3 regions of the Cupriavidus sp. C2SS-8b genome follow, and region 2 is predicted to be linked to each of the others. Evidence: predicted binding sites of a transcription regulator. Region 2 holds the regulator's gene; each other region holds the start of a gene.
What was found. Region 2 encodes sigma-54, which starts transcription at its own class of promoters, with help from an activator protein. Its sites were predicted from a motif close to TGGCANGNAANCTGCTTT; they were not measured.
Positions count from the first base shown of each region.

Region 1: a site for sigma-54 is predicted at 1,340-1,357, ahead of ACIGJB_RS22845 (PQQ-dependent methanol/ethanol family dehydrogenase). Genes of this name have one in related genera too.
Region 3: a site for sigma-54 is predicted at 1,733-1,750, ahead of ACIGJB_RS05760 (circularly permuted type 2 ATP-grasp protein). Genes of this name have one in related genera too.

Region 1 covers NZ_CP172717.1:1,282,120-1,285,351, reverse strand. Annotated here, with positions in the region: gene ACIGJB_RS22855 (sensor histidine kinase) at 1-605, shown strand, start outside; gene ACIGJB_RS22850 (response regulator) at 602-1,222, shown strand; gene ACIGJB_RS22845 (PQQ-dependent methanol/ethanol family dehydrogenase) at 1,421-3,163, shown strand.
Region 2 covers NZ_CP172716.1:405,089-408,320, reverse strand. Annotated here, with positions in the region: gene lptB (LPS export ABC transporter ATP-binding protein) at 1-367, shown strand, start outside; gene ACIGJB_RS01885 (RNA polymerase factor sigma-54) at 466-1,944, shown strand; gene hpf (ribosome hibernation-promoting factor, HPF/YfiA family) at 1,994-2,347, shown strand; gene ACIGJB_RS01875 (PTS sugar transporter subunit IIA) at 2,730-3,185, shown strand.
Region 3 covers NZ_CP172716.1:1,246,355-1,249,586, forward strand. Annotated here, with positions in the region: gene edd (phosphogluconate dehydratase) at 1-1,050, shown strand, start outside; gene ACIGJB_RS05755 (gluconokinase) at 1,198-1,701, shown strand; gene ACIGJB_RS05760 (circularly permuted type 2 ATP-grasp protein) at 1,930-3,232, shown strand, end outside.

The sequences.
Region 1 (3,232 bases), on a different replicon from region 2:
CCACGTACCTGGTGCGCAAGTGCTCGCATGCGCCGATGCTGCAGATCGTGGCCAACGACCTGGCTGGACATTGCGCCCGGATCCAGGACGAAGTGCGCCACCTGCTGCATCGGCTGCGCCCGCATGGCGCGCAGCCAGACGGACACGTCGCCGGCGTGGACCGGCTGCTGCAGGACCTGGTGCGCAGCTGGCGGGGACAGCCGGGCCAGTCGGTGCGGCTCGATTGCGCCGTCGATCTTGGCGGCGCCATGCTGGGGCCGGACCTGACCCTGACGCTCTACCGGATGACGCAGGAGGCGCTGACCAATGTCATGCGCCACGCCGGCGCTCGCCGGGCGTCGGTCTGCATCGCAAGGAATGGGGACAAGGTCTGCTGGTGTGTGGAGGACGACGGCGCTGGCATCGGTGACATCGACGCGGCCCTGCAGCGCAGCCATGGCCTGCGGGGCATGCACGAGCGCGCCTGGGCGCATTGCGCCACGCTGCTGGTCGGAGACGCTCAACGCACCGGGGATACGCGGGGTTGCCGCCTGAGCGCAAGTTTTCCGCTGCCTGCGCCCGCGCAGGAGGCGTCATCGATGCAAGCAGGGAGGCAGGCGGCATGAACCCGATCGATGTGGTGATTGCCGACGACCATGCCGTGGTGCGCACGGGCTACCGGCGCCTGCTCGAACTGGACGAAGGCATGCGCGTGGTGGCGGAGTTCGGCGACGGCAATGCCGCCTACGACTGGCTGGTCCGGACACGGGCCGACGTGCTGATCCTGGACCTGTCGATGCCGGGCCGCGGCGGCCTGGAGATACTGCGGCGGCTGGGCGTGCGTGTGCCGGCGCTGCGCACGCTGGTGTTCAGCATGCACGACAGCGCGGCCGTCGTGATGCAGGCGATGCGCGCCGGCGCGGCCGGCTACCTGACCAAGAGCAGCGCGCCCGACGCGCTGGTGGACGCGGTGCGAAAGATCGCCGCAGGGCAGCAAGTGCTGTCCGATGACATTGCCGGCCTGGTCGACATGGGCACGCAGCCGCCGCACTTCGCGCTGTCGCCGCGAGAATTCGACCTGTTCCGGCAGTTCGCGCGCGGCACCGCGATCGAGGACGTCGCCGCGCATTTCTGCCTCAGCACCAAGACCGTGGCCAACTACCAGACGCTGATCCGCAAGAAGATGGGGCTGGCCAACCGCGTCGAGATGCATCGCTATGCGGTGGCGCACGGCTTTGGCTGATGGCGCGGCCACTGCTGGCTGTTCAGTTCTGGAGCAGATGCAACGCAATGTTGCGTGCTGACACGGCTGCAACGCCGCCACGCGGCGGCAATCGGCGGACTGGCGCGCAAATCCGATTGGCATGGGAATTGCCAACTGCGTCACTGGTTGCGGCGCAGTGGCGCACCGGTGGAAACGGAAAATAACGAGGAGAAGACAATGAGGACCTTACGAGTAGTGGTGGCAGCCGCGGCTGCCGTGGCCACGCTGGCCGCGCAGGCGGCGGTGACCGATGCCATGATCGAGAACGATGCGAAGAGCCCCGGCGACGTGCTGTCATGGGGCATGGGGCCGCAAGGCCAGCGCTATTCCGGGCTTACGCGCATCAACACCAAAAATGTCGGCAACCTGGTGCCGGCGTGGTCGTTCTCGTTCGGTGGCGAGAAGCAGCGCGGACAGGAAGCCCAGCCGCTGATCCACGACGGCAAGATGTTTGTCACGGCGTCGTACTCGCGCATCTACGCGCTCGACCTGAAGACCGGCGCCAAGTTGTGGAAGTACGAGCACCGGCTGCCGGAAGGCATCATGCCGTGCTGCGACGTGGTCAACCGCGGCGCGGCGCTCTACGACAACCTGGTGATCTTCGGGACGCTGGATGCGCAACTCGTGGCGCTTGATCAGAAAACTGGCAAGGTGGTTTGGAAGGAGAAGCTGGCGGACTATGCCGCGGGCTATTCGTACACGGCGGCGCCGCTGATCGTCAAGGGCATGGTGCTCACCGGCATTTCGGGCGGCGAATTCGGCGTGGTCGGCCGGGTCGAGGCGCGCGATGCCAAGAGCGGGCAGCTGGTGTGGTCGCGTCCGGTGGTCGAAGGCCACATGGGCTACAAGTACGACAAGGACGGCAACAAGACCGAGAACGGCGTGACCGGCACCGAGAACGCCAGCTGGCCCGGCGAGACCTGGAAGACCGGCGGCGCCGCCACCTGGCTCGGCGGCACCTATGATCCGTCGACGGGGCTGGTCTACTTCGGCACCGGCAACCCCGGCCCGTGGAACAGCCATATCCGCAAGGGCGACAACCTTTACTCGGCGTCGACGGTGGCCATCGATCCGGCCACCGGCAAGATCGTCTGGCACTACCAGAACACCCCGAACGACGGCTGGGATTTCGACGGCGTCAACGAGTTCGTGACCTTCGACCTGGACGGCAAGCGCATGGGCGGCAAGGCAGACCGCAACGGCTTCTTCTATGTCAACGACGCGAACAACGGCAAGCTGGTCAATGCGTTCCCGTTCGTGAAGAAGATCACCTGGGCCAGCGGCATCGACCTGAAGACCGGCCGGCCCAACTATATCGACGAAGGCCGCCCCGGCGACCCGGCCAGCGGCACCGACCCGAAGAAGGGCAAGTCCGTGCTGGCCGCGCCCGGCTTCCTCGGCGGCAAGAACCAGCAGCCGATGGCCTACAGCCCGCAGACCGGCCTGTTCTACGTGCCGGCCAACGAGTGGGCCATGGATATCTGGAACGAGCCCGTCAGCTACAAGAAGGGCGCCGCCTACCTGGGCGCCGGCTTCACCATCCATCCGCTGAACGAGGACTACATCGGCGCGCTGCGCGCCATCAACCCCAAGACCGGCAAGATCATCTGGGAGGTCAAGAACAACGCGCCGCTGTGGGGCGGGGTGATGACCACCGCCGGCGGCCTGGTGTTCTGGGGTACGCCCGAAGGCTACCTGAAGGCCGCCGACGCCAAGACCGGCAAGGAACTCTGGAAGTTCCAGACCGGCAGCGGCGTGGTGGCGCCGCCGGTCACCTGGGAAGACAACGGCGAGCAGTACGTGGCCGTGGTGTCGGGCTGGGGCGGGGCGGTGCCGCTGTGGGGCGGGGAAGTCGCCAAGCGCGTGAATTTCCTGGAGCAGGGCGGATCGGTATGGGTGTTCAAGCTGCATAAGAGCTGAACCCAGGCTGGTTGATCGCCAGACACGCGGGCGTCGCCATGGCGACGCCCGCTGACTTGCACGCTGACA
Region 2 (3,232 bases):
GCTGCTCGACGACCTGCAGATCGCCCACCTGCGCAACAACCCTGCGCTGTCGCTGTCGGGCGGCGAGCGCCGCCGCGTGGAAATCGCCCGCGCGCTGGCTTCCTCGCCACGCTTCATCCTGCTCGATGAACCGTTCGCCGGCGTGGACCCGATCGCGGTCGGCGAGATCCAGCGCATCGTCAGCTTCCTCAAGGCGCGCAATATCGGCGTGCTGATCACCGACCACAACGTGCGCGAGACGCTTGGCATCTGCGACCACGCGTACATCATCAGCGAAGGCACCGTACTCGCATCGGGCCAGCCCGACGAAATCATCGCCAACGAGTCGGTGCGCCGCGTCTACCTGGGCGAAAACTTCCGCATGTGAAGCCGGGGCGGCAGGTGCGCTTGGCAGAGACGATCAGGCAGCATCAGCGATAGCAATTTCCGTTCCAACATCGGTTGGATGCGCATAGAATAGGTCGCATGAAACCGTCGCTACAGCTCCGTCTCTCCCAGCATCTGGCACTCACGCCGCAACTGCAGCAGTCGATCCGGCTGCTGCAACTTTCTACGCTTGAGCTGCAGCAGGAAGTCGAGCAGGCCTTGACGGAAAACCCGCTGCTGGAGCGCGAGAACGACTGGATCGACAGCCCGCTGCGCGTGGCGGCCGATGGCTCGGTCAACCTGCAGAGCGCACCCGCGCCCGCACCGGCCGAACCGCAGGGCAACAGCGACGCGAACGCCAGCAGCCCGGCCAGCGAGGATGAGAGCTATAGCGACAGCGGTAGCGAAGATTACGGCAGCGACTGGAGCCTGGACGATTTCGCGCGGCGCCCGCAGGGTGAGGACGACGAGAAGACGCCCATGCAGCTGCGCGACGCCGAACCCACCCTGCGCGAACACCTGATGGAGCAGCTCGCGCCGCTGAAGATCTCGACGCGCGACAAGGGCCTGGCGATCTTCCTGATCGAATCGCTCGACGACGATGGCTACCTGAGCGCGTCGCTCGACGAGATCTGCACCGAGTTGCCCGAGGAACTCGAATTCGAGGTCGACGAATTGCAGGCGATCCTCACGCTGCTGCAAAGCTTCGACCCGCCCGGCGTGGGCGCGCGCAATGCCGCCGAATGCCTGAGCTTGCAACTGCGCCGGCTGCAGCATCCGCAGCGCGAGCTGGCGCTCTCGATCGTCAACCATCATCTCGAACTGCTTGCCGTGCGCGACTACACGCGCCTGAAAAAAGCACTGCAGGTGGATGAAGCAGCGCTCAAGGCCGCGCATGAACTGATCCGCTCGCTCGCGCCCTACCCGGGCCACGCATACAGCCGCCCTGAAGCGGACTTCGTGGTGCCCGACGTATTCGTGCGCAAGGGCGGCGGCGGCTGGATCGCGCAGCTCAATCCGGATGTGATGCCGCGCCTGCGCATCAACGACATGTACGCGCAGATCCTGCGTGGCGCCAAGGGAGAATCCGGTGCCGCGGGGCTGCAGCAAAAGCTGCAGGAAGCGCGCTGGCTGATCAAGAATATCCAGCAAAGGTTCGACACGATCCTGCGAGTTTCGCAGGCGATTGTCGAGCGTCAGAAGAACTTCTTCACGCACGGGGAAATCGCGATGCGCCCCTTGGTTTTGCGGGAGATTGCCGATACACTGGGATTACACGAGTCAACCATATCCCGGGTGACGACCAATAAATACATGGCAACGCCGATGGGTACTTTCGAACTGAAGTACTTTTTTGGCAGCCACGTTTCCACCGAAACCGGTGGGGCGGCTTCCTCAACGGCGATCCGCGCCTTGATCAAGCAACTTATAGGAGCCGAAGACCCGAGGAGTCCTCTTTCCGACAGCCGAATTGCCGAATTGCTGGGTGAACAAGGCTTCGTTGTCGCGCGCCGTACCGTCGCCAAGTATCGCGAAGCCCTGAAGATCCCTGCTGTCAATCTCCGCAAGACTTTGTAGCCGAGTTGCACCGCCTGCCTGGTGCAGCTCTTTCAGAAGGAGAAGCGCTATGAACTTCAAGATCAGTGGACACCACCTGGACATCACGCCGCCGCTGCGTGAGTACGTGGAAACGAAGCTGGAGCGTATCGTCAGGCATTTCGATCAAGTCATTGGCGTCAGCGTGCTACTCTCAGTCGACAATCACAAGGAAAAGGACAGGCGTCAGTACGCGGAAATCAATTTGCACCTTCGGGGCAAGGACATTTTTGTGGAAGCCCATCACGAAGACCTGTATGCGGCCATCGACGCACTTGTCGACAAGCTGGACCGCCAGGTGCTTCGCTATAAGGACCGCGTTCAAGGCCACGACCGCGAAGCGGTCAAGTACCAGATGGCCGAGTCTCAACTACAGCAGCAATGATCAAGCCTGCCAGCCGCAAGGCTGGGCATTGAAACAGGACTGATAAAAGCAAGCCGCGCCATGTAGCGCGGCTTTTTTGCATCTGTAGCCCTGACCTGGCGCGCGTCCTGGACACAAGTGTTCGCAACTGGCGCAGCACGGTGTATGCTCTCCAAGACATCGCGCGTGGCGACTCCGGCGCGGCCACCGTACCCAGGTGTGGCGGCACCAGCACGGACCGGGCCATACAGGGGCCCGGCGCTGCATTGCACAAGGACAGGGGAGACGCTGCTCTATAATGGCCGAACGCCTGGTGAGCCATGGCGTGGCCGCAAACCGGCCCCACTTCGTTTCCGGGCTGAGCAGTCCGATCTGCCTGCTAACTGAAATCCTCGCATCGCCCATGAATCGTTTGGCCAAACTGCTGCCACCCGGCAACATCAACCTCGACGTCAGCGTCACCAGCAAGAAGCGTGTATTCGAGCAAGCCGGGCTCTTATTCGAGAACAACCATGGCGTGGCGCGGGCGACCGTGACCGACAACCTGTTCGCGCGCGAGTCGCTCGGTTCGACCGGCCTGGGCGCGGGCGTGGCCATTCCGCACGGGCGCATCAAGGGACTGAAGCAACCGCTGGCGGCCTTCATGCGGCTGGCCGAGCCGATCCCGTTCGAATCGCCGGATGGCAAGCCGGTCTCGCTGCTGATCTTCCTGCTGGTGCCGGAACAGGCTACGCAGCAGCATCTCGAGATTCTTTCCGAAATCGCCCAGCTGCTGTCGGATCGCGACATGCGCGAAGGCCTGGCAACCCTGGCCACGCCGGACGCGGTCCATGAACTCCTGACGCAGTGGCATCCCTGATCCCTCCCCTGGGCTGGCAACAGACCGGACCATCGTAAAATCCGGCA
Region 3 (3,232 bases), 840 kb from region 2:
GCGCGCATCGTCGACGAGCGCGCCATCGTCAACGCGATGGTCGGCCTGCTGGCCACCGGCGGTTCCACCAACCACACCATCCATCTCGTCGCCATGGCGCGCGCGGCGGGTGTGCTGATCGACTGGGATGACTTTGACCGCCTGTCCCGCATCACGCCGCTGCTGGCGCGCGTCTATCCGAACGGCTCGGCGGACGTGAACCACTTCCACGCCGCGGGCGGCGTGGGCTACGTGATTCGCCAGCTGCTGGAGGCCGGACTGGTGCACGAGGACGTGCAGACCGTGGCCGGCCCTGGCCTGGCGCGCTACACGCAGGAGCCGGTGCTGGTCGACGGCGTCCTGCAGTGGCGCGATGGCGCCAAGACCAGCGGCGACGCGCAGGTCCTCGCCACGGCGGCCGAGCCGTTCTCCGACGAGGGTGGCCTGCGCCTGATGCAGGGCAACCTGGGCCGCGGCGTGATCAAGGTGTCCGCCGTGGCGCCCGAACACCGCGTGGTCGAGGCGCCGGCGCGCGTGTTCGATTCGCAGGAGGCCCTGCAAGCGGCCTTCGAAGCGGGGGAGTTGAACCGCGACGTGGTGGCCGTGGTCCGTTTCCAGGGGCCCAATGCCAACGGCATGCCAGAACTGCATCGCCTGACGCCCGTGCTGGGTGCGCTGCAGGATGCGGGGCACCGCGTGGCGCTGGTCACGGATGGCCGCATGTCCGGCGCGTCCGGCAAGGTCCCCGCGGTGATCCACATGGGCCCCGAGGCATTGGCCGGCGGACCGCTGGCGCGCGTGCGCGACGGCGACCTGGTGCGCATGGACGCCGTTGCGGGCACGCTTGCCTGGCTCGGTGATCCGGCCGAATTCGCGGCGCGCCCCGTCGCGCCAGCGCCGGCCGATGATTTCGCCCGGTTCAGCATGGGCCGCGGCCTGTTCGGCCTGTTCCGGCGCCACGCGCGCATGGCGGAAGAGGGCGGCAGCGCACTCGACCTGTCCGAGGCCGACGCCATGCCGGCGGCCGTCGCGCCCGGAACTGCCACGGCGGCGCATTCCGTCGCACAATAGCCGGGCCAAGGCCCGTTTCATCCGATTGACTCGATTCCTCCCGGCCGGTGCCAGCCGCCAGCCGGGCACCTGCGCGCCGCCAGCCGGCGCCCAGGCTACCGACAAGGATGGGGCAAACCATCCGACACCATGATCGATGGAGCAGACATGATCTATATCCTGATGGGCGTTTCCGGCAGCGGCAAATCCACGGTTGGCGAAATGCTGGCGCAACGCCTGGGCTGCGCGTTCCATGACGCGGACGAATTCCACAGCGCCGCCAACAAGGCCAAGATGCACGCGGGCATCCCGCTAACCGACGAGGACCGCTGGCCGTGGCTGGCGGCCATGCGCGCAGCCATCGATGCCGCGCGGGCCGAGGGCCGGACCCACGTGTTCACCTGCTCCGCGCTGCGCCAGGTGTATCGCGACCGGCTGACGCCGCCGGACGGCGGCGTGACCTTCGTCTACATGAAGGGCGACGCGTCGGTGATCGGCTCGCGCCTGTCCGCTCGCACGGACCACTTCTTCAACCCCGCATTGCTGCAGAGCCAGCTCGATACCCTCGAAGAACCCGAAGGTGCGCTGGTGCTCGATATCCGGCAAACGCCGGAGGCGCTGGTGCAGGCCATCCTCGACGACGGCGGACGCCACCGCGCCACCGCGCGCTGACCCACTCCCGCACGCGCGCCTGCAGTCACCCTGGCAGGCATCTTGCTTCACCCGTTTCCGTGCCGCGCCATCGCGGAAACTTGCGGCTTTCGCTGGCACAAGTATGCTGAAAGGGCCAGTTCACTCGACAGTCTGTAGAGCCAAAAAACAAGGGGCGGCGATTCCGGTGGGAGACCGGCAGGCCAGGCGACCAGGACGCCCCCCGATTTCACGGAGGGAAGGGTCATCATGGCGGCGCGTTTTTTCGACGAGATGCTGGATTGGCGGGATGGCGAGAGCAATACCGTCATCCAGGCGGGACAGGCATTGCCGGGTGGCCTGGTACGACCGCACTACCGGCAATTCTCCGACTGGCTCGCGCGGCAGTCCGAGAACACCATGGCCAACAAGCGCGCCGAGGCCGACCTGATCTTCCGGCGCGTGGGCATTACGTTCGCGGTCTACGGCGACAAGGATGAAGCCAACAGCGGCACCGAGCGGACCATTCCGTTCGACGTGATCCCGCGCATCTTCCCGGCCAGCGAATGGGCGACCCTGGACAAGGGCCTGCGCCAGCGCGTGGCGGCGCTGAACCGCTTCATCCACGATATCTACCACGGGCAGGACATCATCCGCGCCGGCGTGATCCCGCCGGACCAGATCTACAACAACGCCCAGTACCGCCCCGAGATGCTGGGCCTGGACGTGCCCCACGACGTCTACGCGCACGTGGCCGGCATCGACGTCGTGCGGGCGGGCGAGGGCGAGTTCTACGTGCTGGAAGACAACCTGCGCGTACCGTCGGGCGTGTCGTACATGCTCGAAAACCGCAAGATGATGATGCGCTTGTTCCCAGACCTGTTCGCGCGCAACCGCGTCGCGCCGGTGGCCCACTATCCCGACCTGCTGCTGGACATGCTGCGCGGGGTTTCGCCGCAGGCCATCGCCGATCCGACCGTGGTCGTGCTGACACCGGGCATGTACAACTCGGCGTATTTCGAGCACGCCTTCCTGGCGCAGCAGATGGGCGTCGAACTGGTCGAAGGCAGCGACCTGTTCGTCGAGGACGACCATCTCTACATGCGCACCACGCAGGGGCCGCAGCGCATCGACGTGATCTACCGCCGCGTGGATGACGATTTCCTCGATCCGCTCGTGTTCCGGCACGATTCCTCGCTCGGCGCGGCCGGGCTGCTGTCGGTCTACCGCGCGGGCAACGTGACCATCTGCAATGCCATCGGCACCGGTGTGGCGGACGACAAGTCGATCTATCCGTACGTGCCCGACATGATCCGCTTCTACCTGGGCGAGGAGGCCATCCTCAACAACGTGCCGACCTATATGTGCCGGCGCCCGGACGACCTGCAATACGTGCTCGACAACATGGCGGAACTGGTGGTCAAGGAAACCCATGGCGCGGGCGGCTACGGCATGCTGGTCGGGCCGGCGGCCACGCGCGCGGAGATCGATACCTTCCGCGAGGTGGTGAAGTCGCGCCCCGAGCAGTACATCGCCCAGCCGACGCTGGCGTTGTCGACATGCCCGACGTATG